Regions from separate parts of the Planococcus antarcticus DSM 14505 genome, predicted to be linked through region 2. Evidence: riboswitches for the same ligand, from Rfam matches in the RefSeq annotation. Region 2 holds a riboswitch; the other holds the start of a gene.
The links. Region 2 has a riboswitch for FMN ahead of BBH88_RS11350 (ECF transporter S component). Riboswitches for the same ligand answer to the same signal wherever they lie in the genome.
Positions count from the first base shown of each region.

Region 1 (15,999 bases), 970 kb from region 2:
TAAGCGAAATTCCTGGCGTTCTCCAAGCAGCAAAGAGGGCTGGAATACATGCAACGCAGTCAATCTGGTTTTCTTCAGGCGTACCTGCAGTTGTCCTTTAGTGCGGCTGTAAAAGACTTTTGATTCAGCGTCCGCGCCAAGTGCCGTAATAATCAGAAATTTCTTCACTTGTTGCAACTTTGCCATTTCAGCCATTTTCAGAGGATATTCATAATCGACTTTTTTGAATGCATCCTGTGATCCAGCTTTTTTGATAGTGGTGCCGAGACAACAAAAGACATCGTCAACGTCAAAGTGGTGGGCGTAATGATCCAGCTTATCGAAATCGGTGACCACCTGTTCGAGTTTTTCATGTGCCATGTCCAGTGGACGGCGAACCAGGATTTTCACCCGGCTGTAATAGGGGCTGTCTAAAAGGATATGGAGCAATTCGTTGCCGACCAGTCCGCTTGCTCCTGCCAGTAGAGCAGTTTTGTTGTTCATTGTGAACGACTCCTTTTTCTTTGTCTTCTTCCTATAAAAACTACTATACCCCAATATACAGAGAATTGTCTTTTTGCTTTGAATCTTTGGCTGAAGGAGTACAATAAGAGTAGCAACGAAAGGAAAGGAAGAAGCGCATGAAACCAGTGATAGTCGCTGAAAAGCCAAGCCAAGCCAAGGCCTACGCTGAAGCGTTCAAAACCACGAAACGTGATGGCTATATTGAAGTCGCACCCGATGCGATTTTTCCAGAAGGTGCCTATATCACATGGGGAATCGGCCATCTCGTGGAATTAAAAGAACCGAAGGCTTATGACCCGAAATGGGGTAAATGGTCACTGGCAGCGCTACCGATTTTGCCGGATAGCTATCAGTTTCAAGTGGCAAGAGGCAAGGCACAGCAATTTGGCATTATCAAGAAATTGATTTTTCAGACCGATACGGTCATCAACGCCTGTGATGTGGACCGGGAAGGATCCAATATATTCTATAGCATCTACTACCATACGGGTGCCAAAAACAAGAAAATTCAGCGATTGTGGATCAACTCACTAGAAGCTGATGAAGTTAGAAAAGGTTTTCAGGAACTGCGTGACAATCGACAGGATTTGTTATTGTACCAAGAAGCAAAAGCCCGTCAAATTAGCGATTGGCTCGTTGGGATGAATGGTTCCCGTTTGTATTCCCTATTGCTCCAAGAAAAAGGCATACAAGAAGTTTTTGCTATCGGAAGAGTACAAACACCGACCGTTTTTCTAATCTATCAGCGCGAAAAAGAAATTGAAGCATTTGTTCCAGAACCTTTTTATGAAATTGAAGGCATTTTTGATGCGGAAAAAGGACGCTACAAAGGAAAAGTGAAGCTAAGGGCAAAAGAGCGGAAAGAAGCGGAAGAACTGTTGGCAAAACACGCGGTTTCCGCTAAAGAAGAAGGCATCGTGACGCATGTGAAGACCACAGAAAAACGCACACCACCGCCACAGCTGCACTCCTTATCGACTTTGCAGGCAGCAGCTAACCGGAAGTGGAAATACAGTCCAGCGAAGGTGTTGTCTGTCATGCAGGGATTGTATGAAAAAAAGCTTGTCAGCTACCCAAGAACCGATACGCAGCACATTACGCCAGGTGAGTTTAGTTATTTGGCAGGGCAGGTTGAAAAATACCAACTGCTGATCGATGCGCCATTTCCCATAGCTTCAAAAGTACCGAAAAAACGGTTTGTCGACAGTTCCAAAGTCCAAGAACATTATGCCATCATTCCAACGAAAACCATACCGACAACGAGAAAACTAGAAGGCCTGGCAAAAGACGAACGCAATTTATACGAAGAAGTTTTGCGTACGACATTAACCATGTTCCATAAAGATTACCGCTATGCTGAAACGAAAGTGACGACAGATGTTAAAGGTTTGGCTTTTTTCACAACCGGTAAAACCGAACTTGAAAAAGGCTGGAAAGGGCTATTTCTTGTCAGCAAAGAAGCGAAAGAAGAACCGTCTCTTCCAGCGCTGCATGAAGGGGAACGAGTAAAAAGTAAGGTCGATATAAAAGAAAGCATGACAACAGCGCCAAAGCCGTATACCGAAGGACAGCTGATCGCCATGATGAAAACTTGCGGAAAGTTTGCAGAAGATGTAGAGGATACTGAAATCCTTAAGGAAATTGAAGGACTTGGAACGGAAGCGACGAGAAGTGGCATCATTGAAACAATCAAACGCCATGAATACATTTCAGTTACTAAAAATATCGTTTCAATCACGGGAAAAGGTCGTATTCTCTGTCAATCCATCGAAGGCAATTTATTGTCGAGTCCGTCAATGACTGCCAAATGGGAGACTTATTTGAAGAAAATAGGTAAAGGCGAAGGTTCAGCTGAAGTGTTCTTAGCAACCATCGGCAAGTTTATCCAAAAGCTACTCGACGAGGTACCGGGGCAAATGCTGAAAAATGGATTGCCGGAACAAATGGCGACACCTGATGCCAAAGATGAGATTGCCCTTTGCCCAAGGTGTAAAACCGGCATGATTGTATCTCGAAGAGGCTCTTACAATTGCACTGAACACGCCAATGGCTGCAAACAATCCTTTCCTGCCACTTTTCTGAAAAAACGATTGACGGCCAAGCAAATCGAATACTTATGCACAAAAGGAAAGACACCAGTTATTAAAGGCTTTGTTTCGAAAAATGGCAAGAAGTTCAATGCCAAACTGGTGTTGGAAGACGGTAAATTAAAGATGGAATTTTGATTTTTTTATAATAAGTTAGACTAAAGACACCGGCTTTTCGATACTACGCCAGGTATGGCTTCCGCTATGAGTTGAGAAGACCACTCGGCTCGTAATCTCGCTTAGTCACTGGGTGCATCGGCACTGATTTAGTTTATTGAAAACAAAAAACGTTAAACTTTACTGGTATCTTATGGAATATAAGCAGACAAGAATCATTAGTTCGACATATAAAGAAAGGCAGGAATCCAAAAGCTTGTTTGGTTGCAATGGTTCGGGTCTTTCTTTGATAATGAATACTAACGGCAAAGTAAAAAATCTGCAGGAAAGGGAGTTTCGTATGAAATATAATTTCGATGAAATTGTCAACAGAAGAGGCACTTACTCCATGAAGTGGGATGGTGGAGAACTGATCAAGCAATTCGGACTGACTGAAAGATATGATGAAGACACGATTCCTTTATTTACTGCCGATATGGATTTGCCGGTTCCCCAACCATTAGTTGAAGCTTTGCACAAAACAGTGGATCATCGGATTTACGGTTACTCGGTTTTTCCGGATGAGTATTTTGATGCCATCCAGTCGTGGCTGCAAAATCGGCATGGCTGGAAAGTAGAAAAAGAGCAGATCGTCTACAGTCCCGGAACAGTTCATGCACTGAATATTGCTGTTAAGGCTTTTACAAATCCCGAAGAAGGCATCATCATCCAACGCCCTGTATATCCTCCTTTCACTTCGGTAATTGAAGGGAATGGCCGGAAAGTGGTGAATAACGCGCTAGTAATAGACGGCGATGGCTATTACTCAATCGATTTTGAAGATTTTGAAGCTAAAGCAAAGGATGACCATACGACAATGTTCATCTTGTGCCATCCGCATAACCCGACAGGCAGAGTTTTCAACGAAGAAGAGTTGAAAAAGATGGCTGCCATCTGTCATGAAAACAATGTATTAATTGTAGCTGATGAAATTCATGGCGATTTACTCCGCCGCGGAAAAGAGTTTATTCCAATGGCTAAAATAGCCGACCACACCGATCACCTCATCACGTGCACGGCCATCAATAAAACTTTCAATGTTGCCGGTTTGCATTGTACCAATGTCATCATCTCTGATGAAGAGTTGCGGACCAAATTCGCCACTGAAATGGGCATGCAGTTGGCATCTCCTTTTGCGATTGCTGCTTTGATTGCCGTTTATAACGAAGGTGAAGACTGGCTAGAACAGCTGACGGATTATGTCGATGGAACGATGGCTTATATTAAAGAGTTTTTAGCTGAAAATATGCCTGAAGTAAAGGTATCTATTCCGGAAGGAACGTATATCATGTGGCTGGATTTCAGCGGCTATGGCATATCAGCGAAAGAGATTCATGACCGTATTTACAATAAAGCCAATGTCTTGCTGGAAGATGGCAGTATGTTCGGTGAAGAAGGAGAGTTCTATCAACGGATTTGCACACCGTCTCCGCGGCCGCTTATCCGGGAAGCTTTGGAAAGAATAGCTTCTGAGTTCGAAGATATCTCCCATAAGAATGTGATGGAAAATGCCGGCAATCAATAATTTGTCTGAAATAAGATGCAAGTTAATCCTGATTACTACCTTTACCTTAGGTGCGAAATTTAGTATAATAGAGAAACTTGGAAAACAATAGCGTTTCCGAATGGGTATAAAATTCATTTATCAATTACGATCGATGTCCATACAACACTTAATTTTATATCTTGGTTAAATATTTCAGACAATAGCGCTGACATAAAAACCGAAAAGAATGCCTTAAAAAGGGCGTTTCTTTTCGGTTTTTTCTGTTTCTGAAAAAGAAGGGAAGCGATTGTGCTGTATTACTTCGTAGATCACAAGAAAAAGAAGATTCACAAACGTCAATTTGCCGGAGATCGTTGCGGATTTATAGAAACACCCGTGGAAAACAGAGAATTTACTGATCGAGCTGATTATATCGAACAGTTGGAGAAAAAGGATTCGTATGAGTACTGCCTCCACTGCCAGTCGGTTCTCACCATGAGCAGCTAGAAAAGGCTTTAGTCTAACAAGTAAAGTGGTTGAATTTGTCTAGTGAACTTCATACGAAAATCAGAGACAGCTCAAGTGACTTGAGTTGTCTCTGGCCGTGGAAGTCAGCTGAAAAGCTGGCTTTTTTCGTTATTTGGCAATTTCCAGCAACACCAAAGTATAGCCTTTGTCTGTGATGAAATTCCAGTCAAGAAAGACTTCCATAATTGGTTGTTGTAAAATGACTTCGATTCGGGTCTGCAATAACAATCTTCTTTCTAAAGGACGTTTGACCAATTTCAATTCTTCAATAAAACCTCCATTAATCAGCTCTTTTTCGATTTCAACAAAAATTCCCGACCGCTCAATCAACAGTGTGCGATTGTTTAACCAGTATAACTCAGTTGATTCGGGTGTTTTTTGAGCTTTTCGACTGGCTTCATTCACTTCAGCGCAAATCTTTTTTTCTTCAATATCCGAGTCCCATTCAAAATCTTCAGCAGGTGATTTGTCCGCCATGACCGCTAAGATCATGCCTGTGTGGGTGTCTAAATTCCAGTCTGCGTATATCTCTGAAACTTCGAGTTTCCCAATTTTCCATAAATGCAATTTAATATCCGCGGCCAACTGATTCATCAATAGGTCCCGTGTTTCTAGAACTCTTCGGTGCTCTTGCTGCCTCAGTAGAATTTTTTCAGTAGGAGCTAAAAAACCTCGAAGGTGGATGGAAATAAAAGGGGGGTTGACTGTCACAAATACTGATGTGGGGCCCTTTCCAAAATTGTCTCGCAGTAAAGTGGAAATATAACTGCCGACTTCAGTGTGTATTGTTTTTTCATTTGACATGAGTAGGTCTCCTTCTGTACTTCAGCTGTGGCCAATTTGGCCTGTTAACTATATTGGTGCGTATCGCTATATGTCCCAGTTACCTAGTTAGAACAACATCATCGATTCCTGCGGTCAGGGGTAGATTCGGTAAAAGACATTCAGTTTAATTGGCTTAATTACACGGGGGTTCTGCCGCTTTTTAAAGAATTGAATAAAAGATGTTGGGATTTTGATGTCTGATTCATTTATTTGGAATCAAATAGAAGGTCAAGTAAATAAAATCGGTCTTATTGAATCAGGTTTCAGGTTTTTCTTCTAACTTCTTTGTTTTATGTCAGTAATAAAAGGGTATTATTTGGGAAAAGATACAATAGCTTTTACTTATTTTGAAAGAGTCGATTTAACTATATATGGTGGACTAAAGAATTAGCTTTTTCAACTTAACTAGTATGAAGAAACGAAGAAATCGTTCCAGGGCGGACGCTTTCTTATTAGTAGTCAAGCCTTCTTCTTCTTGATTTTCCGAGGAAATCGAATGAGTAAGGCGCTTTAAATGATTGCTTGGCGTTCCTGTGCTCGCTTTCCGCCGGCGTCTCCGCTGTTTTCTCCCTATCTTTTAGTTCTACTTATATAGAAAGGAGCAACCCATGCCTTCACCTACAGTCAAAACCACGGACTATACAAAAGAAAAAAACCGAAGAGTCCATGCCAAAAGAAATGTCTGGTCAGGACTCTTGTTCGGAATCGGATTAGTGGCGTTCATTGATGAGACGATATTCCATCAGTTGCTGCATTGGCACCATTTTTATGATCGGTCTACCGCGGACGCAGGATTGGTTTCAGATGGCTTTTTTCATGCCTTCAGCTGGTTTGCGACCGTAGCCTCTTTGTTTCTTTTTGCTGATCTTCAGCGCAGAAAAGCCTGGTGGCCAAAGCGTTGGTTAGGCGGCGTGCTGCTCGGTGCCGGAGCTTTTCAGCTTTACGATGGCATTATTCACCATAAATTATTGGAGCTTCACCAAATCCGTTACGGAGTGGATTTGTTGCCCTATGATCTTGCTTGGAATGGAGCAGCGGTGGTTTTCATTTTAGTCGGTATGATTTTGCTTGGGCAAACCCCCAATACACCGGTAAAGCCCAATGGCAACCGTGAAGAAAACACCTAATTCAGCTGTCAGGAGATGTGTTCCGCTATGTTTAAAGCCAAGTGGAGTGTATCATTTATTTTTCATACTTACCTTTTAAAGGCACAAATAACACTTCATTCAATAGAGTGGTGTGAACCTTGCCAGCATTATCCTTCTCGATTAATCGCAGTTCCTGGCTGAAGGAGCTGCCCACAGGAATGACCATCTTTCCATCTTTACTCATTTGCTCAAGAAGCTCTCTCGGTACTTCAGAAGCCGCGGCTGTGACCATGATCCGGTCGAAGGGAGCCTGCTCTACCCAGCCTTCACTTCCATCGCCCAGTTTAAAATAGATGTTGCGGAAGTCTAATTGACCGAGCCGCTCCTGTGCGCGCTTGTGCAATTCGTCAATCCTCTCGATGGTGTAGACGGAACCGGAAAAAGCCGCAAGCAAAGCGGTTTGAAAGCCTGAGCCTGTCCCAAGTTCCAACACCTTCTGTCCAGGCTGAAGGTCGAGCGCCAGCGTCATTTCGAGAACCAGTGAAGGCTGTGAAATGGTTTGTTCAAATCCAATCGGCAAGGCCTGGTCAAATACGGCCAAGTCTTTATTGGAGTCCATGAAAAAACTGCGGTCCATCCTCTTGAAGTAGGAAATGATTTCTTTTCTTCGACTCTTCATTACATACACCCACTTTCTTTTGTTGTAGATTTGCCAAACGAAAAATCTGAGTCATGCATTTTCTGAGTAGTCTTGTTACATTAATTCTAAGGAAATAACAGCAAATTGTATAGTAATTGCAACGAAATCGATGGGCAAAGAAGGAGGAATGATGAAGGTGGAGTTTCAGCAAATGACTATTAAGCAAATTGAAGAAGGTCTCCATCAAAGTGACAGACGATTGGAACTTGCCACTTTTGGGATGGGTTGCTTCTGGGGACCGGAGGCGCGATTCGGAGGCATGCCTGGAGTAGTAAGAACCCGTGTCGGTTTCGCAGGTGGAACGGAGCTGAATCCCACTTACCGGCAAATGGGTGACCACACGGAAACAGTCCAAATTGAATTCGACCCACTGGTAATCAGTTACACAGATGTGCTTAGGGAGTTCTGGCAGAACCATTACCCAAATCGCGATAATTATAAAGGGAGACAGTATATTTCGTTATGGCATTACCATACAGAGCAGCAGCACCAGACGGTTGAGGCTATCAAAAAAGAAATGGAAGCGAAATTGGGCGAAACAATTGAAACAGAAATTACACCCTTTAGCGGGTTCACTGCAGCTGAAGAACGTCATCAAAAATACTACTTGAAAAGATATCCCAAGGCATTGGAGCAGTTGGCAGAACTTTATCCGGACAGAGAATTGCTGACAGACTCAACTTTTGCTGCTCGACTAAATGGATTTGTGAAAGGTTATGGCACAAAAGACAGTGTGCGTGAAGAAATCGCACAATGGAACATGGAAGAAGTCGAACAAAAATTCTTGATTAAACTCTTTTCAAAAATGAAATGGTAGTGGGAAAAGCTGTTCTACCTCATGGAGTACAAGAACCAAGAGGAATATTAGAAAGTCATTTGCGGTAAAAACTTATTGGCTTGTAATTTCATCTTAAAATTGAACGAAGAAACTGCGTTGTCATGAGAAGTAGAAAACAAACACCGAATGGGCACTGCCTTCGGTGTTTTTGCATTTCGTAATAGAGGAAATGGGCGGGAATGCAGAGAACATAATCTATAGGATCTTTTACAGGAAAACAAAGAAGAGGTGACGTTTGATGGATCAAACAACATTAATATTGGCTCTGCTGCCGATTATCATTATTCAATTTGCCTTAATGATTTTTGCATTAGTGGATTTGATAAAAAACCCTAATCCATACGGACCTAAATGGATGTGGGGCGCACTTATTGTTGTTATCAATATCATTGGCCCCCTTTTATACTTTGTTATTGGGAGGAGAAACTATTGAGTAGAGCAGAAGTGGAAAGGCTGACGAAACACTATGGACAGGAAAATGTGGTGGAAGAACTTTCCTTTGTATTGGAGAATGGGACTGCTACGGCTTTAATTGGACCTAATGGAGCGGGAAAAACGACAAGCCTGTCGATGCTGGCTGATTTGCTGTCTCCGTCAAGCGGTATTATTACAATGGCTGAAGGAACTACAATCGGTTTTCTTCCTCAGTATCCGCAATTCTTTCCTTGGCTGACGGCACTTGAGTTTTTGGAGATGGCTGCGAAAATTAGCGGTATTGAGGCTAAGAAAGCTAGGCTACAGGCAATCCGCACTTTGGAATTCGTGGGACTAGCAACTGCCATAAATAAAAAGACCGGTGCTTTTTCAGGAGGGATGAAGCAACGTTTAGGTTTGGCACAGGCAATTGTCCATCAGCCAAAGCTTCTTCTTTTGGATGAACCGATTTCAGCATTGGATCCGACTGGCCGACGAGAAATTATGACTTTGTTGAAGACGTTGCAACAGGATACAACCATCCTATACTCTACTCATATTTTAAATGACGCGGAAGAAATGACCGATCAGCTGTTGTTTATGAAAGATGGGCGTTTGATTGAGCAGGGTTCTTTGAGTGAAGTCAAGAATCGGCATGCCGATCCACATATAAGAATACGGTTTCCAAATCATAACCAAGCGGCATCGTTTGTTGGAAGACTGCCATGGAAACTTGAACTTAAAGGAGATGCGATTTTTCTTCCTGTTCAAAAAAGCAGTCCAACCATGCAGCAAGTTCTCCAAGTTCTGGCTTTTGAAAACCAGGATATCCTGGGAATCGATTTTCAAACAGTGTCTCTGGAAGAAATCTTTATGAAGGTGGTCGCTGCCAAATGAACCAATTCAGCGTTCTCATGCAAAAAGAGTGGCGGGAAAACATGCGTAATTATAAGATTTACTGGATACCTGCCATTTTCATTCTTTTGGGGATTACAGAGCCTGTGGTGAATTACTTTCTGCCGCAGATAATAGAGTCATCTGGTGGACTGCCGGAAGGGGCAGTATTTGAATTCCCGACACCAGCACCTGAACAGATTTTAATCGCAGTCATGGAACAATTTCAAACTATCGGAATCGCGGTGCTGATTCTGGCTTATATGGGAACTGTTGCTGGAGAACGTAAAAGTGGAACAGCTACTTTATTGTATGTGCGTCCACTTTCTTTTCCGGTATACTTTCTCAGTAAGTGGGTGATGGCATCTGCTATTTCTTTATTCAGTGTTTGGCTTGGATTCCTGGCGGGGTATTATTACACGCTATTATTTTTTGGAACAGTTGAGTTCGGCATGCTTCTTCAAATGGTGGGGACCTATAGCATCTGGGTGATGCTTATCGTTTCCATTGTTGTGGCGGCGAGTGCTGCTATGCCAAATGGTGGGCTTGCAGCGGCTGTTGCATTTGCCATCTATGTCATTCTTCAGCTGGCTGATGGTTTATTCGGAACGAGTTGGGCCATCTCTCCAGTAAAGCTGCCTCAATATGCAACAGCCTGGTTAACTGGGAGTTCGGATAGCGCTAGCTTAGCAGGCGCAATCGGAGTTGCTGTTCTGATCATTGTAGCTTTATTTGTTCTTGGTAGCTGGGCATCTCGGAAAAACAAAGCAAAAACCAAAGTTTAGTCTGAAGATTCGGGGGAGTAGTCGAATTTAAATTAGCTAACGGTTCTGATTCCTTGTTTCAGAGTTACGAGAGAACTTGGCTATGTAACAAAAAACATGACTTAGCTAGGCTTTAAAAAGAAGACTTCTTTAGGAGAATGTAAAAATGTGAAAAAGGAGATTAGCAAATGTTGCATCATGTTGAACTGAACGTATCAAACTTAACAGAGTCGAGATCTTTCTATAGCGAGCTGCTGCCGCCGCTTGGATATGCATTGTTTCAGGAATGGCAACAAGGCTTCAGTTACAAGTCAGGTCCTACGTATATTGTTTTTGTGCAAACTGAAGAGAAATTTCTTCAAACGCCTTTTCATCGCAAAGAAACAGGATTGAATCATTTAGCGTTTCATGCGGATTCACGCGTACAAGTGGACGAAATGACTGAAAAAATGAGACAATGGGGAGCGCGAATCTTATATGAAGATCTTCATCCATATGCAGGCGGTCCAGATTATTATGCGGTTTTCCTGGAAGGGCCCGATCGCTTAAAGATTGAGATTACAGCCACAGAAACAGTGTATGGCGATGCAGAGAGAAAAAAATGACTCACTTTTTATCTTGCCGCGCGTCTGGTTTGGTAAAAAATGACGTGAATTAGAAACCCGATTGACTTAATTAAAATCGAATAGAGGTTACTTTTCATGAAGAAACTTACAGTATTTATTCTGATAGTGCTATTGATATGGAGTGGAATTTGGATCAGTAATAAGTGGGTGCAAACCACTGAATATACGGTAACTTCTGAGAAGCTGCCGGAAGCTTTTGACGGGACAAGAATTGTTCAAGTATCGGATTTACATAATGCCACGTTTGGAAGAAATCAATCGTCGTTGATAGAAAAGGTCGAAGCGGCTGGTCCCGATGCTATCTTTTTGACGGGGGATCTTGTTGACAGCAACCGTTATGACCTGGGTGCGAGCTTGGTGCTGGTCGACGCGCTTGTAGAGATGAGTAGTGTTTATTATGTTACTGGAAACCATGAAGTGGCTTCCAATCAGGTTGCAGAAATTGCATCTGCATTACGTGAACGGGGTGTTGTGGTCTTGGCAGATGAGTCGGTAGAATGGGAAAAAGCAGGGGCAACAATCCAGGTTGCAGGAATTGACGATCCTTTGATGGTTCCTGATATACATGAGGACGAAGCTACGCAGAACAGCCTTGAACATGCACAGCTGACAGATGACTTCACGCTGCTGCTGGCTCATCGTCCGGAGTATCTATCCGTTTATGCCGAAGAAGAAGTAGATGTCGTCTTTTCCGGACATGCTCACGGCGGCCAAATTCGCATTCCCGGACTTGGCGGTTTGATTGCTCCAGGACAAGGGTGGTTTCCAAAAGTAACAGAGGGAATCTTCGAAAAAGATCAAACGGAAATGGTCGTCAGCCGAGGGCTTGGTAATAGTACGTTTCCTGTCCGTATTTTTAATCTGCCCGAAGTTGTCGTGGTAACACTGGAAAAAGAGTAAGACAGTCGCATAGAGTATAGAATTGGTGACTCCTATGCATCCATCTACTTGTCATTAGATTTGGTAGCTATACAAGTTGATCTAACGACTCTTATCAAGTGATCTAACGTAAGATAGTAGCGAGATTTTACGTTTTTTATTTTCAATCGACTAAATCAGTGCTAGTGCGTCCATGGGATAAGCCCATAGCGGGAGTCAGCGGGATCAAAGGGAAATCCTGACTCCGTACTGGAGAAGAGCTTGCGCAGGAGTAATCGTCTTGCTCTATCCAAAGCGGTGTATAAAAGGATGATTTTTAAGGTCAACACATAATAGTTGCTGTAGACAGCGAAAGTAAATAAGGAGGTTGTTATAGCTTGATTAAGAAAAGAGAAGTTACATTGCATCGTTACTCCTCAAAAGGGTCAATCGATTACGATTTGCCATCAAACCAACTAGAGTTCACGCGGTTGCCTAAAGAAATCATCGAAAAAGATGCTAAAGATCCGCTAAAACATTTTATTATCATCAAAGCAAGAGGTGAGGATGCGGGTTTTTTCGAACTGGATGAATCGGAAGATCGGAAGAAACATTCAGATAACCCCAGAGCTTTGCTGTTAAGAGGGTTTTCCGTGAATCCCAAATATCAGGGAAGAGGAATCGCGACAGGATCTATCTATGCGCTGCCGGAATTCTTGGAAATGGAGTTTCCAGATTTCGATGAAGTGGTTCTCGGGGTTAATGCCCGGAATATACCCGCGCAGCGCTTGTATCAAAAAGCCGGATTTAAAGACACAGGCCGGCGAATCATGCGCTCGAAAGGTGAGCAATATGTAATGTCACTGCCTATTAATAAAGCCATGTGAGAGTAATCATTCTCTCACATGGCTTTATTTCGTTTATTCGGCTATTACAGTCAGTAAGTCTCCTGCTTCAATCAGGAGAAGGGGAATCCTGCATTGATTGAAATTTTTTTATTCGAAATAAAGATGCCTGTGTATGCTGCAGCCGGGATTGAACGATGAAGAACAACTCGGACAAATGGATGCGCAGGCTAAATATTCAACGACAGACAGTTCATATCCGCAAGTCCCACATAAAACTGCCTTTTCTTGGAACCGTTCTTTTGGCCAAACCTTTTGTTTGCCGCATCCGATGGCTTCATGGCATTCGAAACACGGAAAGTATTCTTGGCAGCAGAAAAATTTAATGGCAATCCGATCGATAGGTGAATGATAGTGAGCACAGCGTGTTTCGACATCAACCCCGATGCCTTTTACTACTTGATGATGGGGCATAACAAATCTCCTTTTCTGAAACGAAACGATATAAGGTGAATTAATAAACCTTCGTAGCAGGTATTCCGCAAACCAGCTGCGCTTGTCGCGGACGAGCGCCAAGCCTCCTCAGTCGCGTTGCTCGATATCTGTAAGTTAGCGAAGAAATAGTAGTTCTTATTAAGTGAAGTGGCTCTCTTAGCGGCGGCGTGTCCATGGGCTGGGCTCCTGCCAGAAAACGGACCAGGCATTCCCGGGACCTCATTTGCGACGAGCTTGCGCAGGAGCAATCGTCTGTGCTTTACCCAAATCGGCCGACGCAGTTTACAATATGATGATTCTTAAGTTCAACTTATATAGCTCAACTTATATGGTTTGCTTTCTTTCTATGCTACTATGAAAGGGACGAAACTACGAATCTAATTCTTCGGGGCAAGGTGAAATTCCTTACCGGCGGTGAGCAGGAAACTGTAAGTCCGTGACCCGGTTGGATGAAGGCAGGCATAGGCCTCTATGCAATGCGCTTCTAAACGGTGGAGCTGGTGAAATTCCGGCACCGACAGTTACAGTCTGGATGGGAGAAGAATGTAGAGATCGGCTTCGTTATGTGCCTCTTCTTTTCAATGAGTTAGAATTGAAAGGAGGAATTTGTATGACCAAAAAACCTTACGAGGGACCAGTCCCTAAAGTCGCAAGGCGACCATCTTTAATCCGGCTCCTTTCCTCCGTGGAAAAAGAGCTTTTTCAAGGTACTAAAAACTGCCGAGCAATCGGCAATCTTGATAAAGAAGTAGGGCACATGCACAGAATAACCTTCAGAATGTTCTTTTCCTCACCACCCATACGCCCCGTGGTGGAAAATACCCAATTACCCGTACGAACTCAATTAAATCTATTCTCACGACTGGAATGGAGGAGTGTGAAAAAATGTTTACAGGCATAGTCGAAGAAGTTGGACACGTTGCTTCAGTCCGCGCTAAACCGCAGGCGATGGAGTTGACCATCTCTTGTGCCCTGATCTTAGAAGACATCAAGCGTGGAGACAGCATCTCCATTAACGGAGTTTGTTTGACTGTCTCGACATTCAACTCTCATACGTTCACAGTTGATGTCATTCCGGAAACGGTCAAGTCCTCGACAATGATCGGATTAAAAGCAGGAGCACGAGTGAATTTGGAACGCGCGATGCCCGCCAACGGGCGTTTCGGCGGTCATTTTGTCAGTGGCCATATCGATGGCGTTGGCATGATCCGTTCAACAAAAAAAGAAGCAAACGCTGTGACCAAAACAATTGAACTTGAACCTCGGCTGATGAAGTACGTGATGCTAAAAGGCTCCATCGCAGTCGATGGTACTTCGCTGACGATTTTTGCGCTTGGCCATAATACGGTGACCATTTCGCTTATTCCGACTACGCAGGAAGATTCGCTATTAGGAGAAAAAGGCATTGGCGACAAAGTCAATATCGAATGTGATTTATTGGCGAAGTATACCGAACGTATTCAAACAGCAGAACCGAAACTCAGCAGAAGCTGGCTGGCAGAAAACGGATTTTAAAGGGAGGCGCAGTAGAGATGTTCTACACTGTAGAAAAAGCCGTTGAAGACTTAAAAAATGGCAAAGCTATTATCGTCATTGATGATGAAGACAGGGAAAACGAAGGCGATTTTATCGCTTTAGCTGAGTTTGCTTCACCTGAAATCGTCAATTTGATGGCGACTGAAGGAAGAGGGTTAATTTGTGTACCGATTGCCCAGTCAATCGCACGAAATTTGCAGATTGGTCTCATGACTGATGACAACACGGATGAATTTGGCACTGCTTTCACAATCAGTGTTGACCATAAAGACACAACTACTGGAATCAGTGCTTTTGAACGCTCCCATACAATCACCAGTTTAGTGAACCCGGATGCGAAAGCAACAGACTTTAAACGTCCTGGTCATATTTTCCCGTTGATTGCAAAAGATGGCGGCGTACTTGACCGGACAGGGCACACCGAAGCAGCTGTAGATTTGGCCAAGCTTGCAGGATCGCCTCCAGCTGGGGTTATATGCGAGATTATGAATCCCGACGGCACAATGGCACGCGTAGATGATTTGCTGAAAGTGGCGGAACGGCTAGGACTTGGCATTCTCACAATTAAAGACTTGGTATCGTATCAGCAAGAAAAGTCAAAATATGACGGCTTACTAATCGACTAGAGGAGATGGAATTGCATGACGGTTCATTTTGAAGGATATTTAAACGGTGAAGGACTGCGGATCGGCATAGTTGTCGGACGCTTTAATGAATTTATCACAAGTAAATTGCTAGGCGGCGCGGAAGACGCGTTAAAGCGCCATGGAGTTGGAGCGGACGATGTCTCAATTGCTTGGGTTCCGGGAGCTTTTGAGATTCCGCTTGTAGCAAAAAAAATGGCGATGAGCGGAAACTACGATGCAGTCATCACGTTAGGGACTGTCATCAGAGGCGCTACGCCTCATTTCGATTATGTCTGCAGCGAAGTTGCAAAAGGTGTATCAAGAGCCAGTGACCAAGCAAATATTCCGGTCATTTTTGGAGTCTTAACGACGGATTCGATTGAACAGGCGATCGAGCGTGCAGGAACAAAAGCAGGCAACAAAGGCTGGGAATCAGCAGCCGGTGCTATTGAGATGGCAAATCTCATGAAAAAATTATAATAGTCAGCTCCTGGGCTTTTGCTCAGGAGTTTTTTCAAGGTTAAAAAAATGGATTTAGGGGAATGTGGTGTATAACTACATTGGGTCCGCCAAATTACGAATAAGGTGAATATAGAATAGAAACTGTTCTAACTTGTACATTAAGAGATAAAATCGAATTAAGGTGGGAAATTATGAACAAAACGATTTTTCTGATTAGACATTGTCAGGCGACCGGGCAGGCGCCCGATGCAGAATTGACTGAAATGG
Region 1 is NZ_CP016534.2:3,216,461-3,232,459, reverse strand. It holds gene BBH88_RS15860 (oxidoreductase) at 1-483, opposite strand, end outside; gene topB (type IA DNA topoisomerase) at 621-2,729, shown strand; gene BBH88_RS15850 (MalY/PatB family protein) at 3,049-4,272, shown strand; gene BBH88_RS19450 (hypothetical protein) at 4,543-4,740, shown strand; gene BBH88_RS15840 (Na-translocating system protein MpsC family protein) at 4,870-5,565, opposite strand; gene BBH88_RS15835 (DUF2243 domain-containing protein) at 6,195-6,713, shown strand; gene BBH88_RS15830 (protein-L-isoaspartate(D-aspartate) O-methyltransferase) at 6,769-7,353, opposite strand; gene msrA (peptide-methionine (S)-S-oxide reductase MsrA) at 7,526-8,191, shown strand; gene BBH88_RS15820 (PLD nuclease N-terminal domain-containing protein) at 8,451-8,645, shown strand; gene BBH88_RS15815 (ABC transporter ATP-binding protein) at 8,642-9,523, shown strand; gene BBH88_RS15810 (ABC transporter permease) at 9,520-10,305, shown strand; gene BBH88_RS15805 (VOC family protein) at 10,473-10,889, shown strand; gene BBH88_RS15800 (metallophosphoesterase) at 10,986-11,810, shown strand; gene BBH88_RS15795 (GNAT family N-acetyltransferase) at 12,167-12,655, shown strand; gene BBH88_RS18965 (CHY zinc finger protein) at 12,764-13,087, opposite strand; FMN riboswitch at 13,486-13,656, shown strand; gene BBH88_RS15785 (hypothetical protein) at 13,719-14,009, shown strand; gene ribE (riboflavin synthase) at 13,994-14,623, shown strand; partial or broken gene ribB (3,4-dihydroxy-2-butanone-4-phosphate synthase) at 14,641-15,246, shown strand; gene ribH (6,7-dimethyl-8-ribityllumazine synthase) at 15,286-15,750, shown strand; gene BBH88_RS15765 (histidine phosphatase family protein) at 15,924-15,999, shown strand, end outside.
Region 1: linked by a shared signal. The riboswitch ahead of BBH88_RS15785 (hypothetical protein) and the one ahead of BBH88_RS11350 (ECF transporter S component) in region 2 are both predicted to bind FMN.

Region 2 (15,999 bases):
GAGAAATTATTGCAGAAATGGGTCTTTAAAAATGGCTCTACTGAAGCCCAACCGCTGCCTGCAGAAATGCTCCACATGCTTGACCACGTTCTGGGTTTTGAAGAAGAGATTGTAGATGAGCTGGAAATCGAAGGGGCTTATTATGCCATCAACTTCAGCCCCTTATATAGCGGAGAATCGATCCGGGGTGCTGTTGCCGTTTTGCACAATATGACGGAGCAGCATCGTCTAGAGAAACTGAGAGAAGATTTTATCGCTAATGTGTCTCATGAATTGCGAACTCCAATTGCGATGCTCCAGGGCTATAGCGAAGCGATTTTGGATGATGTTGGAGCGACAGAAAAAGAACGTCGCGAAATGACAAAAATTATCTATGAAGAATCACTGCGGATGGGCCGACTGGTCACAGACTTATTGAACCTAGCACGGATGGAATCGGGTCACATGCGTCTTTACAAGGAAATTGTCCAATTGAATAACTCCATTGAGCGGATGACTCTTAAATTTGCGCAAATCGCTAAAGAAAATGGTGTTCAACTGTCGTTTGAAACGACTGTTGATGATTGGGCGGCCAGTCAAATTGATCAGGATCGGATAGAACAAGTTATGACCAATTTAATAGATAATGCAATTCGACATACGCCTAGAGAAGGGCAAGTGGTGGTGCGTGTCGAACAACAACAGGAGTACGCAAAGATTTCAATCAACGATAATGGAGTAGGAATTTCAGAAAAAGATCTGGAATTTGTTTTCGAACGATTCTACAAAGCAGATAAGGCAAGAACACTCGGCAAAGGCGGAACAGGTCTTGGCCTGGCAATTGCCAGCAATATCATTAAAGCGCATGAAGGCAAAATTTATGCAGAGAGCATCATTGGACAAGGTACTTCATTTGTCTTTTTGCTGCCTTTAAAGAATATGTAACTTTACAAAGACAAAGACGACTAATCCTAAGAACGGGGGGAGTATATTGAATGACTCCGTTTTTCATCGGCTGTACGAAGAATATCACCAGGATGTTTTTCAGTTTTTAATTTATCTAGTAAAAAACAGGCATTTGTCGGAAGATTTGATGCATGAAGTATATATTCGTGTTTTTCGGGCTTATGATCGTTTTGAAGGAAAAAGCTCTGAAAAAACATGGCTTTTTTCGATTGCCAAAAATGTGGCAATCGATCATTTTCGAAAAATGGCGGTACGCAAAAAGCATTCGATGGAGTATTTTGATTGGGAAACACAACAATTGGTTTCGTCGGAGCGAATTCCTGAAGAAGTCTCATTATTGAATGAAGACAAAGTTCTTTTGTATAAGACATTGGATACCTGCACAGGAGACCAAAAAATGGTTATCATCATGCGTTTTTTTCAGGACTTATCGATAGCAGAAACTGCAGATGTTTTAGGTTGGACAGAAGGAAAAGTGAAAACGACACAGCATCGCGCAATCAAAGCCTTGCGTGAAAAATTAAAAGCGAAGGAAGGGGGAGATGAAAATGCCGAATAACAAATGGACCGATGAATCCATCGAAGATTTGTTAAAGGATTTCCCCGCAATCAAAGATAATCGGCCTAAAGAAGAAGTTTACAATCGCTTGGCCAAGAAACAAAAAGTCCAAAAACGTCCCAAAAAGTGGCTGCCATTGTTGGTAGCTGCATTGGCATTTATTACAGTTGGAATATTGGTTGCCTCCATCATTAGTCAACTTGGCATTGATACCACTCAAAATCAATCAGATTCAAGCACAGAATCAACTGCAACAACTGAGGATCAAGAGAACGAAGAGTTGGAAAGTCTGCCTGATGCTGAAGAATCCGGAACTGGAGAGTCGGGCCAGTTCTCGATAGCACAAGTAGAAGAACCAGTAAGAACGGCAGTTTACGATGAAACTATCGGCAATCAGACATTGATGACCATCGGGTTGACAGAAAATGCAGTTGTTGTACCGGTCTCCTTTCTGATTCCAAGTGATCAGGTAGAAGCTGCATTTGGAGATAAAACTCCATCATCGCTTGATCTGTATAAGGAATACGCAGACGAAATCGATGAAACACAGCTAGGTTTTGATGAGTACCATCCGTATGTTGGAACTTTGGAGAAAACGGCGCAAGGCATTCGCCACATGCTGCCTCAGGATCACCAATACGATATGGCTTCTGCCAGTATTGGAGTTTATTTCAATACTCTTTCAGAGACATTTTCAGACGTGTCAGAAATTGAAGTGGCCAATGAAGATGGTTCAGCCGCTGGGTTTTCTGAAATCGGTCCTGTTGAGCCGATTATTCCGGCTCAGGAAGACATTGCCTATTATTCATTCACTTCTTCAAATGGAGATGTTTATCTTGTTCCTGGGTACGATATGCCGCTCACTTCAGCGAGTGAAGCCATAGGGGGACTTACTGAAAGCCCGAGCGATTTTTACGGGCCAACAGTCCCGAAAAATGTGGATTATCAAGTTTCTGAGACGCAAGACCTTGTACAAGTTGAATTTGAGGATGCACTTGATCTGAATTCGCTGGACACTTTGGAAACGATTCGAATGATAGAAAGTTTTGCGTTGACCGCTGATACGTTTGGGAAGAAAGTGGAAGTCATAGGGCTACAGCCTGAGAGTTGGAACGGATTTGACTTCAGCCAGCCACTGCCAGTTCCAGTAGCACCTAACTTGCTAGAGTGGTCTTTGGAATGAGGAAAAGAAGCGTTGTAAACAAATTTGTTTACAACGCTTCTTTTTTATACTACGATTAGGCTATAACAAAATATCGATTCATCTTCGGGGCAGGGTGCAAGTCCCTACCGGCGGTAATTGAACTCTGTTCATAAGCCCGCGAGCCGTAAAACGCAGGATTTGGTGTAACTCCAAAGCCGACAGTATAGTCTGGATGGGAGAAGGTGAAGGTGCGGACGTTTGTCGTTTACATGTAAACGCAACGCTTTTTAAGTGTGCCTTTTCTCCCTTAAGTACTTGGTGCTTAAGGGTTTTTATATGTAAATGCGAGTCCAAGCCTTTCTTCTGGTGAATCACGACAAGGAGAGAGGAATATGAAGAACAAGAAGCTGCAAACGATGATCGTTATTGGGATGTTAAGCAGTATTTCGTTTATATTGATGCTTTTCAACTTTCCACTGCCAGCTTTACCAGCTTTTTTGAAAGTGGATTTTAGTGATGTACCTGCATTGATTGCGGCGATTACGATGGGTCCAGTAGCAGGGATTTTAGTGGCATTCTTTAAGAATGTACTGGATTGGCTTTTTGCAGGAAGTCCTACAGGAGTTCCGGTTGGCCATATGGCTAATTTTGTGACAAGCCTGTTGTTTATTTTGCCAGTTTATTTCATCTACCACAAAGTAGCAACTAAAAAAGGGATGATTTTTGGATTGGCTTTTGGAACATTGACTATGGCAATCGGCATGAGTATTTTAAATTACTTGGTGTTTCTGCCGATGTACACTTATTTCCTTAACATGCCAGCTGAGACAGGCAGTGTGTTATTCGGAACCATCGTTCTGGGAATTTTACCGTTTAACTTAATCAAAGGCCTGCTCTTGACTGCAGTCGTGCTGCTAATGTTCAGCAGTATGCACACGTGGATCGAAAAGCAGCGTTCCTATTATTTATCATAAAAAAGACGTTCGGCAGTTTATCACTGCCGAACGCCTTTTTTATTTGGATCAGTCTTCGTATTTTAAAGGATCGCCTTCAAAAGATGTGTCTGCAACTTTGATGGAATCTGTTGGACAGCCTTCAAATGCATCTTCCATGTCTTCTTCGAGTTCATCTGGAACTTGTTCTGTTCCCATGTTATTATCTAAAATAACAAAAGCGATTCCTTCGTCATCGTAATCGTAAATATCAGGTGCAGCTGCACCACAAGCACCACAAGCGATGCAAGTATCCTTGTCGACAATGGTATACTTAGCCATAATGTTTTCCTCTCCTTTATCTCCGAACAAGTTCAGTTAGGCTATCGTATTTATTCTAAAGGTGTTTGAGTATTTTTTCAACCCAAAACCGCTAGGGGGCACAAGCTTGTTATTCACCGAACTCATTTTGGCCATTATGAAGGCCGTCAACCGGCAGCGGACTATCTCTTCTCCATATCATTTGATTAAAGGAAAGAAGTCTGGACAAACTATACAGGATATTGGCTATTTCAGCTTGTATCCTTATTTTGGCGTGCTACCGAAATTGGATAAGAAAGCCTATGATCAAGCGGTTCGACACTTATTTTCACAAAGCTATCTAGTGGTCAATGAACAAGTGCTCGAATTGTCCCAAAAAGCGATTGATTTAGACATTGCTGCTTCATCGCTGAATGGCTGGAAATACCGTGGTAACGAAAATCTTTTTTTTAACCGCTTGTCACTAATTGTTCAAACTTTTTCTCATATCAGCCAGCAGGAAAAAATCTTTGATCCCATTGTCGGTAATGAAGAAATACAGAGTTGGGTGAAAAAATATTTAAAGCGGATTGGGTTTCGCGATTTGGCGGTAGCACAAGCCTTTAAAGAAGAGCTTTTAAGTACATTAACCGATACTGAGGTTTCTGAAACCCATAAAATGATCATTATGGAACGTTTAACAGGATCTGGGTTGAGCGGATTAACATGGCAGCAAATTGCAGATTCGAAAAACTTGTCGCTCTTGGATGTTCAATTAATGGTTGTAGAAGCCTTGCACGGCTGGATGGCAATAATAGAACAGTCTAAACCACCGATGCTCTTAGGTCTAATGGAAGGCATCATCCAGGAATCCTCTTTGACAGAAACAGCCCAGCGCACAGAAAAATTATTCGACAAAGGATTTTCACTCGAACAGATTGCTTCGCTTCGCCAACTAAAGACCAGTACCATCGAGGATCATTTTGTGGAACTGGCAATGAACGATCCATATTTCAACTACACGCCTTTTTTAAATTCGGCTCTTTACGAGGCGATTATTGCTGAAAGCCGGCGGAGAGACACAAAAAGACTGCGGGAAATAAAAGAGCAACTGCCGGAAGCCAGTTATTTTCAAATCCGAATGGCTCTGTCGATTAGGGAGGACCAATGATGAATTTAGAAAAATTACTGTATTCTGCCTACGGATTTTCTTCGTTTCGCCCAGGACAGCGGGAAATCATCGAACAGGTATTGGCTGGTGAAGATGTCATTGCGCTGCTGCCGACTGGAATGGGGAAATCAATCTGCTATCAGCTGCCAGCGAAAGTTTTGCCGGATAGTATTTTGATCGTTTCTCCCTTGTTGTCATTGATGCAGGATCAAGTGGCTCAATTAAAAAAAATGGGCGAGAAGTCGGTTGTCGCGATCAACTCATTTCTAAAGCCGGAAGATAAAGAGAAAATTTGGAATACACTCAGTTCTTATAAGTATATTTTTATTTCTCCGGAAATGCTCGTCCAGCCTTTTGTCAAAAAAAAACTGCAACAGATAAAAATATCTTTGCTAGTTGCTGATGAAGCACATTGCATTTCTCAATGGGGATTTGATTTCAGGCCGGATTACCTTCGGATTTCTGAGGTTTTGCCTGTTTTGAACTTCCCTCAGGTGTTGGCATTGACTGCGACTGCAACAGATAAGGTTACTGAAGAAATAAAAAAATACCTTGCGCTGAAGGAGCCTTATGTTTATAGCCATCCTATGGATAGAAAAAATATTGTTTTTGATCTAAAGAAATTTGATGACAGTCGAGATAAAATTGAGTTTATAAAAGGATTTATTCGAAAATTCAGTGGTCCTGGAATTATTTATGCGGGTACAAGAAAAAAGTCCCAGGAACTCTCTATGCTTTTAACGGAGCAAGGAATTTCAGCAGCATTTTATCATGGTGGAATGGAGCACCAGGACCGTGTCTTTGTCCAGCAACAATTTCAGAATGGAGAATTGCAATGGATTTGTTCAACAAATGCCTTTGGTATGGGTGTGCATATTCCGAATATTCGTCACGTCATCCACTTTCAATTGCCGACTTCCATAGAAGGCTATGTCCAAGAAGTAGGCAGAGCAGGACGGGATGGTGAACCGTCTTTGGCTACGCTGTTGTATGCACAAGGCGATGAGGCGCTGCTCGAAAGCTTGGTGATGGATGATTTGCCGACACAACATGAAATAGAGGCAGTATACCGTTACGGCGTTGCTGCAACGCATATCATTGAGCAAGGAATCGTAAGAGAGACGGCGTTTCGAGTAGTTGCTTACTGGATGACACAATTGCCTATGGAAGGCGTCATTAAGCAGATGGAGCTTTTAAGGAATGGTAAAAGACTACAAGTATTAAAAATTCGTGAATTAATTGGACTCGAAGGATGTCTTCGCAGTTATATTATTCAATGCTTTGATCAGCAGCTTGTAGACAAACCTGAAAACTGTTGTGCTAACGATGGGATTGATTATGACGTTTTTGAAGCTTTTATGCACTCAAAAGAAAAGCAGATAACACTTGAGTGGCAAGAGCGTTTGCATGTAATATTACCCATATAACAATCTCATTAACTGTCATTTACAAATGAGCCTTTTTTCGTCATAATAGAGATATTAGTACAGATAGGGGTAGTCATGTATGGGGAATTATAGTTATCATGAGTCGATTGAAAAGAATCGACAGGAAGTATCGGCGGACAAAAATTCGGCGTTGTCCAGAGCAGCTCAGAGACAGGCACAAAAGCCTAAGGCTAAAAAAAGCAAAAGTCTCCTGATGCCTACGTTATTTTTTATTTTCATATTAATACCGGTTTCTTTGCTGATTTATGTAGCTTTCTTATTTGAACCCGACGATTCGTTGACAGCCAAACCCGCAGAAAACGAAGTGAGTTTCGAGATGAATTCCCAGCCATCGAGCACTTCTGTTGCTGTGGCTGACGAAGAAAAAGAACAACAAGAACAAGTCAAAAAAGACAAAGTAGCTGCAGAAGAAGAACAGGCTAAAAAAGACAAAGTTGCTGCAGAAAAAGAAGCAGCTGAACAAGCGGAAGCTGATGCTGTCGCAAAAGCCGAAGCAAAAGCAAAAGTCGATGCCGAAGCTGATGCCGAAGCTGATGCTGCTGCAGCGCAAGCACAGGAAAAAGCTGAAGCAGAAGCCAAAGCAGAAGCCAAAGCAGAAGCTCAGGCAGTGGCGGATGCACAGTCCAAAAAAGAAGCAAAAGCAAAAGCTGAAGCTGAGAAAAAAGAGGAAGCATCGAGCGCCTCTGGTAAAACATATGTCGTACAATCCAGTGAAACGCTCTACCGCATTGCAGTTAATAACTACGGAGCAGCAGGAGCGGCAGCAGCTGTTGAAAAAATCAAACAGGCAAACGGCTTGAGTTCAAATAGCATCAGTCCAGGACAATCCTTGATTTTGCCATAGCCGATTTTGTTGATTAGTGAGTGGAGAGACAGGGAATAACAGTAAGAAATCAGAAAGTGGGGCGAGCAGATGTTTGTTAAAAGTGCGATGGTTAAAAGAGAAAAATGTTTTACAGTTAAAATGGAAGATTCTGTACAAGTTGGTTTTGACTTGCTTGAAAAGCACTCGATTGATGCATTACCGGTGGTTGAAGGAACGGAATACAAAGGGATCTTTACTTGGTACCATGCATACCGAGCATTTTTCTATTCTGGAAAATCGAATGAAGACTTTGTTAATTCGACTAAGATCAGCGACGTGATGGTGAATGAGAAAATTTATTTAAATATTGATGACGTTTATGAAAAAGCATTGGTTGAACTAAATGATTTCCCGATTATTGCAGTTGTTGAAAACCACCAGTTTTTAGGAATTGTAACTCGATTTGATATTGTCAACCAATTGCAGAGTGCTTTTGGAATGAATCAGCCAGGCTACCGTATCACGTTCACATCAGTGGAGTCAGAAGGCCGAATTGGCCGGCTGGGGGAAATTATTGAAAAATACAAGGAATCCGTCATTTCCTTGGTTACTTTTGACGAAACCAATAAAATGGTTCGCCGCATTGTCTTGAAAATTAAAAAGAAGGACAATGTCGATCGTTTTGTGAAAGAGTTAGAAAAATCTGGCTTCCGTGTTTTGGATATCGCGGAAGATAAATAGCAGAACAAGATGAAAAAGCATAAGCCTGGCTTATGTTTTTTTCTTCTTTTGGAAGGAAGCCCTACATGAAACATATAATTCGTTTAGTTATGGCAGCTGCAGTGCTGCTTCTTTTTATGGTACGAAACGCCCATTCAGAAAAACTTGTTCAAAAAACGATTGAACTGCCTGCAGACAAGCCGTTTGAACCATTTAAGCTTCTATTTATAGCCGATGTTCACAGAAGAGTTATTCAAGCCGACTTGATCGATTTTCCTGTTGATATCGTCATAATCGGAGGCGATTTGGTGGAAAAAGGAGTGCCGCTCGAGCGAGTAGCGGAAAACGTCAAAAGATTGATGGCTCATGCACCGGTCTATTTTGTGTGGGGCAATAATGACCGTGAAGTGGATGAGACATCTCTCAGAAAAATTTTCGACCAGTCTGGTGTAATTGTATTGGATGATCAGTCAGTGCCGCTGTTTGGCAATGAACAGCTGAAGCTGGTCGGTCTTGACCATTTTGCTTATAAGCCAGATGGTTTTGGAAATGCTTTTAAAGACGTAAAAGACCATGATACAGTGTTATTTGTCTCCCATACTCCTTTTGATTTTTGGAAAATAAAAGGAGTATTTTCAGCAGATTTGCTGCTTGCTGGACATACACATGGTGGGCAAATTCGAATCGGACCATTTGGATTATTTAAAAAAGGTTCAATGAAAGTGAAAAAGGAACAAATTGAACTGATCAGCAACGGCTTTGGCACTACGACTTTGCATTTACGACTTGGTGCTCAGGCGGAATATCATGTATTGACCATTCGTCCGAAAACCAAAGTGGTCAGATGAAATTTGTCATAACATAGATCCATCCATTATGCTTAGTTGAGGATCAAATACAGGAGATGTTTTGAAATGGAATATGTAGATGCAATAATTATTGGAGGTGGTCCTTGTGGTTTATCGGCTGCCATCGAATTAAAGAAACTCGGCCTCCATCCTTTAGTGATCGAAAAAGGCAATGTCGTCAATGCGATTTTTAATTACCCGACGCATCAAACCTTTTTCAGCACCAGTGAAAAACTGTCGATTGGTGATGTACCATTCATCATAGAAGAGCGCAAGCCAAAGCGCAACCAAGCTCTGGTCTATTACCGCGAAGTTGTCAAACGGAGCGGAATCGAAGTGCGTCCCTTCGAAACAGTGGAGAGAGTAGAAAAGGACGGTCTGTTTACAGTAACTACGTCAAAAGGCCGGTACCAGGCTAAGTATGTAATTGCAGCAACAGGTTATTACGACCAGCCCAACACGCTCGAAGTGGAAGGAGCCAATCTGTCGAAGGTGATGCATTATTTCAAGGAAGGTCATCCTTATTTCGACCAGGATGTATTAGTCATCGGCGGCAAAAATTCTGCTGTTGACGCTGCGCTCGCTTTGCATAAGGCAGGAAGCCGTGTGACGGTGTCCTACCATGGAACAAGCTATTCTAAGAGCATCAAACCATGGATATTGCCGGAATTTGATGGCTTGGTGAGAAAAGGAGAAATCACGATGTTGTTTGATTCGATGGTCGACAAGATTACGGACAGTAGTGTAGAGCTGACAGTCAATGATCAAAAAGAAACGATTCCTAATCAGTTTGTATTTGCGATGATCGGCTATCATCCAGACCATCAGTTTTTACAATCAATGGGCATTTCCATCGATCCGCTTTCTGGACGGCCATTTTTCGAGGAAAAATCGATGGAGACCGAAGTGGATAATCTATATGTTGCGGGAGTTATTGCAGCAGGCAATAATGCCAATGAAATCTTTATTGAAAATGGGCGCTTTCATGGACAGCAAATTGCAGAAGCCATTGCAAAAAAAGAAAGCACATCTTGATTGTGCTCAGACTTTAGACAAAGTCTAACGAAAAAGAATAGCGGTGTATATTTAACCCCAGCCGGTCCGGTCACTTCGCTTTCCATGGGCTCAGGCTTCAGCCTCCTCGCCACCGAGGTTCCTGCGAGGTTACTGATCCCACAGGAGTCTTCGTGGCCCGTCCGGTTGGGCGCATGCGGCTCTAATCAAAGGGAGCAGCATGCTAATCCGTTTCCCAATAAAAAGTACCCCGACAAGCCGGATAATCACGTCAATCAAGGATCCGGAGCGCAGAATCCAGTATAAACACGATAAAATGAGTATTCATTTTTTGAATATCATGAATTTTTGTTGTCTATAAGCTCAGCACATCTTGATTGTGCTTTCTTTTTTTTGTTTTGAAATGAAATGCGGAAAACCCGGAACAGGAAAGGGAGTTTGATTATGAAGAAGAAAGTATCACTGATCACTACAGGCGGAACAATTGCCAGTAGAGAAATTTCTAATGGGTTATTGAAATCGGGCGCTATCTCGGGGAAAGAACTAGCTGAGCTCTGCCAGCTTCCGGAAGAAATTGAAGTGAAAGTAATTGATGTTTTCCAATTGCCAAGCATGCATATCGGCTTCGAACAAATGCTGACGGTTAAAGAAGCGATTCTTCAGGAACTGCAGGACCCGGAAGTCGAGGGCATTGTTGTGACGCACGGCACAGATACTTTAGAAGAAACTGCCTATTTTCTGGACCTAACAATTGACGATGACCGAACAGTGGTCATTACAGGCTCACAACGTTCCCCTGAGGAAGTCGGAACCGATGTCTATTCCAATCTGCGTAATTCGATTTATGTAGCAGTAGATCATAGTTTGAGGGGGATAGGAGCAGTCGTCGTCTTTAACGAAAGAATTTACAGTGCGAAATACGTCAAAAAAGTGCATTCTAGCAATCTGCAAGGCTTCGATTCATTTGGGCATGGCTATCTTGGCATTATTGATAATGACACAGTGCGGGTCTACCAAAAGCCAGTGATGCATGAAGTACACACGGTCAATGGGCCATTGCCACGAGTGGATATTATCAAATGTCATTCGGGACAGGATGGTTATTTGATTGATATGCTGGTTTCCGGCCCTTGCAAAGGGATTGTCCTAGAAGCGGCAGGCAGAGGACAAGTATCTCCTCATATGGTAGAGTCGGTCGATCATGCAATAAGACAAGGAATCCCAGTCGTTTTGACGACTAGTGCTGAAGAAGGCAATACATATCCAGCTTACAGTTACCCAGGCAGCGCGCACGACTTGTTGACTCGCGGTGTCATTCTCGGCAGTGACTATGACAGCAAAAAAGCACGCATTAAACTATCGGTTTTATTATCTGCCAATGAGGCCATACAAGTAGATGCTTTTGACAGGTAAAAAATCGCCTGAGAGGGTTCAGGAAAGCTGAAAATAACGCAGATAAACATGCTACACTAACTGTAATACAAACAAAGGGGTAGGCATATGATCATTCTATTAACTGTAGCAATTGCCCCGAGCTTAGCACTTTTCAGTTACTTGTATTTACGCGACCAATTTGCAGGTGAACCTTCAAGGCTGTTGTTCCAAAGTTTTTTATACGGAGCTGCTCTGACTTTCCCAATTCTTTTTGTCCAATATGTATTCGATGCTGAAGGCGTCTTTAGCAATAACTTTGCACAAAACATACTCTTTTCCAGTGTTGTGGAAGAATTTTTCAAATGGCTGGTGTTGTTGATTGCGGTCTATCGTCATGTCGACTTTGAAGATCCATATGATGGTATCCTTTATGGTGCCAGTGTCTCTTTAGGGTTTGCGACAGTCGAGAATATTTTGTATTTGTTAGAGTTTGGACTGCAGACCGCATTCTTACGTGCCTTCCTGCCAGTATCAAGCCACGCTTTGTTTGGCGTAGTCATGGGCTACTATTTCGGCAAGGCAAAGTTCAGCAACAGCAGTAAGCGCTGGCGTTGGATTGGCTGGGCAATTGCAAGCTCAGTGATTCTTCACTTTGCTTATAACTCAAGTTTATATTTATACGATAATATTATGTATGGAGCCATTCCTTTCATGCTGTTCCTTTGGTGGTTCGGTCTTCGGAAAGTAAAGCAGGCCCATCAACTTTCCCTGACGCATTATCATGATCACAATCCATTAGTGGATTCAAGTGAATGAAATGAATATTTAAAGAAAAAAGTCTTATGCATAAAGACTTTTTTTTGTTTAAAAAAGTATAGCTTTTTGCTTTTCGAACAGTGTCCAGTCTCCAGCGTCCGGTTCCTAGAGTCGTAAGCTACTCTGGCCATGCGACAGAAAAAACGGCTTCACAAGAGCATCTTATGACCGTCGAATCTACAAGGGCACTTGCGCTTTTCTTATGTTAAAATATGATGAATACATATGATGAGGTGACTATTTTGACGAAACCGATACAAATAGCAATCGATGGACCAGCAGCTGCGGGAAAAAGTACGATAGCGAAAATCGTAGCGGAAAAGCTGAGCTACATCTATATCGATACCGGCGCTATGTACCGAGCAATCACATTGAAAGCTTTAACAGAAGGAATCAATATGGCCAGTAATGATGAAGCTGGCCAATTATTATCGAAAACAGAAATTGATTTGCAGCCTTCAGGAGACGGTCAGTTGGTTTTTCTTGATAAAAAAGATGTCACAGAAGCGATTCGTTCGCAGCATGTCACAAAGGCAGTATCAGAGATGGCCGCGCATGAACAAGTGAGACAACGTATGGTCGAGCTGCAACAGCAATTAGCTGATGGGCGCGGAGTAGTCATGGATGGACGGGATATTGGAACCCATGTCCTGCCCGAAGCTGCACTAAAAGTGTTCATGTCAGCATCCGTCGAGGAGCGGGCAAGAAGAAGGTTTGAGGAAAATAAAAAAAGGAATATCTTGACGCCGCTCGAGGAGCTTCAAGCTGAAATCGCGAAACGAGATAAGATGGACAGCGAACGCATAGTCTCCCCGCTACGCCAAGCAGATGACGCAATTTTCATTGATACTACTGATTTAACAATTGCTCAGGCGGCACAAGAAATACTAAAACTTGCTGAAGAAAGGTTGCTGTAAAGTGAATTTATACGCATTTGGCAAAGGACTTGTGAAAACAGTATTAAGCCCTTTATATCGCTTTGAAGTAATCGGAGCTGAAAACTTTCCGAAAGAAGGGGGCATTCTTCTGTGCTCCAACCATATCCATGCACTTGATCCTCCGGTTGTGGGAATGACAGCTCCAAGAACTGTTCATTTTATGGCTAAAGAAGAGCTGTTCAAAGCACCTATTCTTGGGCCATTGTTGCCTAAAGTAAACGCTTTTCCCGTAAAGCGTGGGATGAGCGACCGCGAGGCTTTGCGCACTGCGCTGAAGATTTTAAAAAGCGGAGAAGTTGTAGGGCTGTTTCCTGAAGGAACACGTTCTACAGACGGCGTATTAAAAAAAGGGCTCAGCGGAGCAGGATTCTTTGCATTACGCGGCAATGCAGATGTTATGCCTTGTGCCATTATTGGACCCTATAAGGCGTTTCGGAAAGTAAGGGTAATTTACGGCGAACCGATTCGGATGGAACCGTTCCGCGAACAAAAAGCTTCAGTGGATGAAGTGACTGAAGCTATTATGTTCAGTATTCAGAAAATTCTTGACGACAACAATGGAAATAAGCGATAATTTTTGTTTTTATTAGAGAATTCGAATAAAATAGAAGATGGATAGTTTGTGAAGGAGGGCTACTTATGTCAGAGGAAACGAATATGATGGAAAACCGTGACTTCCAAACAGGAGATCGCGTAAAAGGAAAAGTGGCAAAAATAGAAGAAAAAGCTGTAACTGTAACAATTGAAGGGGCGCCTTTTGATGGCATTATACCCATTAGTGAATTATCGAGCTTGCATATCGAAAAAGCATCAGACTCCGTTGAGGTTGGAGATGAACTGGATTTGATCATCACAAAAGTGGAAGATGAAAATTTTGTTTTATCCAAACGCAAAGTCGATGCCGAACAGGCTTGGGACGAACTAGAGAAAAAATTCGAATCGGGCGAGATCATCGAAGCTGAAGTAAAAGATGTCGTGAAAGGCGGCCTAGTAGTAGATTTGGGCGTGCGCGGATTTGTTCCAGCTTCTTTAGTGGAGGATTATTTTGTTGAGTCGTTCGAAGATTATAAGGGAAAGACATTAACGTTTAAAATTGTCGAAATGGAAAAAGAAAATAATCGTCTGATTCTTTCTCACAGAGCAGTTATTGAGAAAGAAAAAGAGTCGCAGAAAGTTCAAGTTATGGAAAAAATCCATGCCGGGGACGAGTTAAAAGGAAAAGTGCAGCGCATCGCTTCTTTTGGCGCTTTTGTTGATATTGGAGGAGTGGATGGGTTAGTCCATATTTCTCAGTTATCACATGAACATGTGGAAAAGGTTTCTGACGTGGTGACGGAAGGACAGGAAGTCACAGTAAAAGTACTGTCTGTTGACCGTGATTCAGAACGAATTTCATTGTCTATAAAGGATACTCTTCCCGGACCATGGGATTCCATTGATGAAAAGGCGCCTAAAGGTTCTGTGCATACCGGAATGGTCAAGCGACTTGTCAGCTATGGTGCATTCGTGGAAGTTCTGTCTGGCGTTGAAGGCTTGGTCCATATTTCTCAAATTGCACATAAGCATATCGCCACACCGAATGAAGTGTTGACAGAAGGTGAAGAAGTACAGGTCAAAGTGCTTGAAGTTAATAAGACTGACAAGCGTTTGTCTCTCAGCATTAAGGAATTGAAGGAAAAAGAAGGTGACCAGGATTTCTCGAATTACAATATGCCTGAAGAGTCGACTGGATTCTCAATTAGCGATGTGATCGGTGATAAACTAAAAGGGTTTAAATCCGAATAATATGTCGAGAGCCGAACGCAAGATGGATCATATACAATTTGCTTTATCTACAGGACAAAGCAAGAAGAACATGTTTGATGATATTCGGTTTGTCCATCAGGCTTTGCCTGATTCAGCGGTTTCCGATATCAACATAAAACCAAAAACAGGTGATTTGAACTTAAAATCACCTGTTTTTATTAATGCGATGACGGGCGGTGGCGGCAGGGACACTGAACAGTTGAATGGTTTGCTTGCCCGGGTTGCCAAGGAAACAGGGGCAGCCATGGCTGTCGGATCGCAAATGGCTGCGCTCAAAGACCGCAGCGAGCGACAATCCTATGCTATTGTCAGGAAAGAAAATCCAGATGGTATTCTGTTCGCCAATCTTGGCAGCGAAGCAACGATTCATCAGGCACGGGAAGCGGTTGATATGATTGAAGCAAATGCTCTGCAAATCCACCTCAATGTCGTGCAGGAGCTTACCATGCCCGAAGGTGACCGCGATTTTCGCGGAGCACTTGAACGCATACAGGCGATTGCAGAGCAGCTTCACGTTCCTGTAATTATTAAAGAAACTGGCTTTGGCGTGTCGCGTGAAACGGCAGAAAAATTAAAGCATACGGGTATTTCTGCAATTGATGTCAGTGGTTTTGGTGGAACGAATTTTGCACTGATTGAAAATGAGCGCCGCAAAAAAAAGTTGGCCTATTTTGAAGACTGGGGCATTCCAACAGCGGCAGCGATTGTGGAAGTGAAGAGTGTCTTTGGCAAAACGGTGCTCGCTTCAGGCGGCATTCAGGATGCCCAGGACATAATCAAAGCATTTTTTTTGGGAGCTGATTCAGTAGGCCTTGCAGGATCGTTTTTGAAGACAGCGATGCATCAAGGCGAAAAACAATTGATCAGTGATGTGCAGGCGCTTTATGAGGATCTAGCGATGATGATGACAGCTCTTGGTGCTGAAAATCTGGCAGATCTGCAGAAATGTCCGGCAGTTATCACCGGAGAATTGGCGCAATATCTCAGCGCAAGAGGCTACAGCACGGCATCTTATGCAAACCCTGGGAAAAACTGAATATTTCACATTTGAAGGGGATGGACATTTAAGAGATGCCATCGCCTTTTTCGTGTATAATAGGCATATCAGAAGTGGAAGGATGAATGAATTATGTCAAAACCGGTAGTAGCAATAGTTGGCCGGCCGAACGTTGGTAAGTC
Region 2 is NZ_CP016534.2:2,243,625-2,259,623, reverse strand. It holds gene BBH88_RS11365 (ATP-binding protein) at 1-924, shown strand, start outside; gene sigX (RNA polymerase sigma factor SigX) at 971-1,504, shown strand; gene BBH88_RS11355 (hypothetical protein) at 1,494-2,687, shown strand; FMN riboswitch at 2,764-2,896, shown strand; gene BBH88_RS11350 (ECF transporter S component) at 3,041-3,622, shown strand; gene BBH88_RS11345 (ferredoxin) at 3,671-3,922, opposite strand; gene BBH88_RS11340 (YpbB family protein) at 4,029-5,051, shown strand; gene BBH88_RS11335 (RecQ family ATP-dependent DNA helicase) at 5,048-6,478, shown strand; gene BBH88_RS11330 (LysM peptidoglycan-binding domain-containing protein) at 6,558-7,343, shown strand; gene BBH88_RS11325 (CBS domain-containing protein) at 7,413-8,045, shown strand; gene BBH88_RS11320 (metallophosphoesterase) at 8,111-8,872, shown strand; gene BBH88_RS11315 (YpdA family putative bacillithiol disulfide reductase) at 8,939-9,907, shown strand; gene BBH88_RS11310 (asparaginase) at 10,331-11,299, shown strand; gene prsW (glutamic-type intramembrane protease PrsW) at 11,387-12,076, shown strand; gene cmk ((d)CMP kinase) at 12,319-12,993, shown strand; gene BBH88_RS11295 (lysophospholipid acyltransferase family protein) at 12,995-13,588, shown strand; gene rpsA (30S ribosomal protein S1) at 13,654-14,799, shown strand; gene fni (type 2 isopentenyl-diphosphate Delta-isomerase) at 14,822-15,856, shown strand; gene der (ribosome biogenesis GTPase Der) at 15,950-15,999, shown strand, end outside.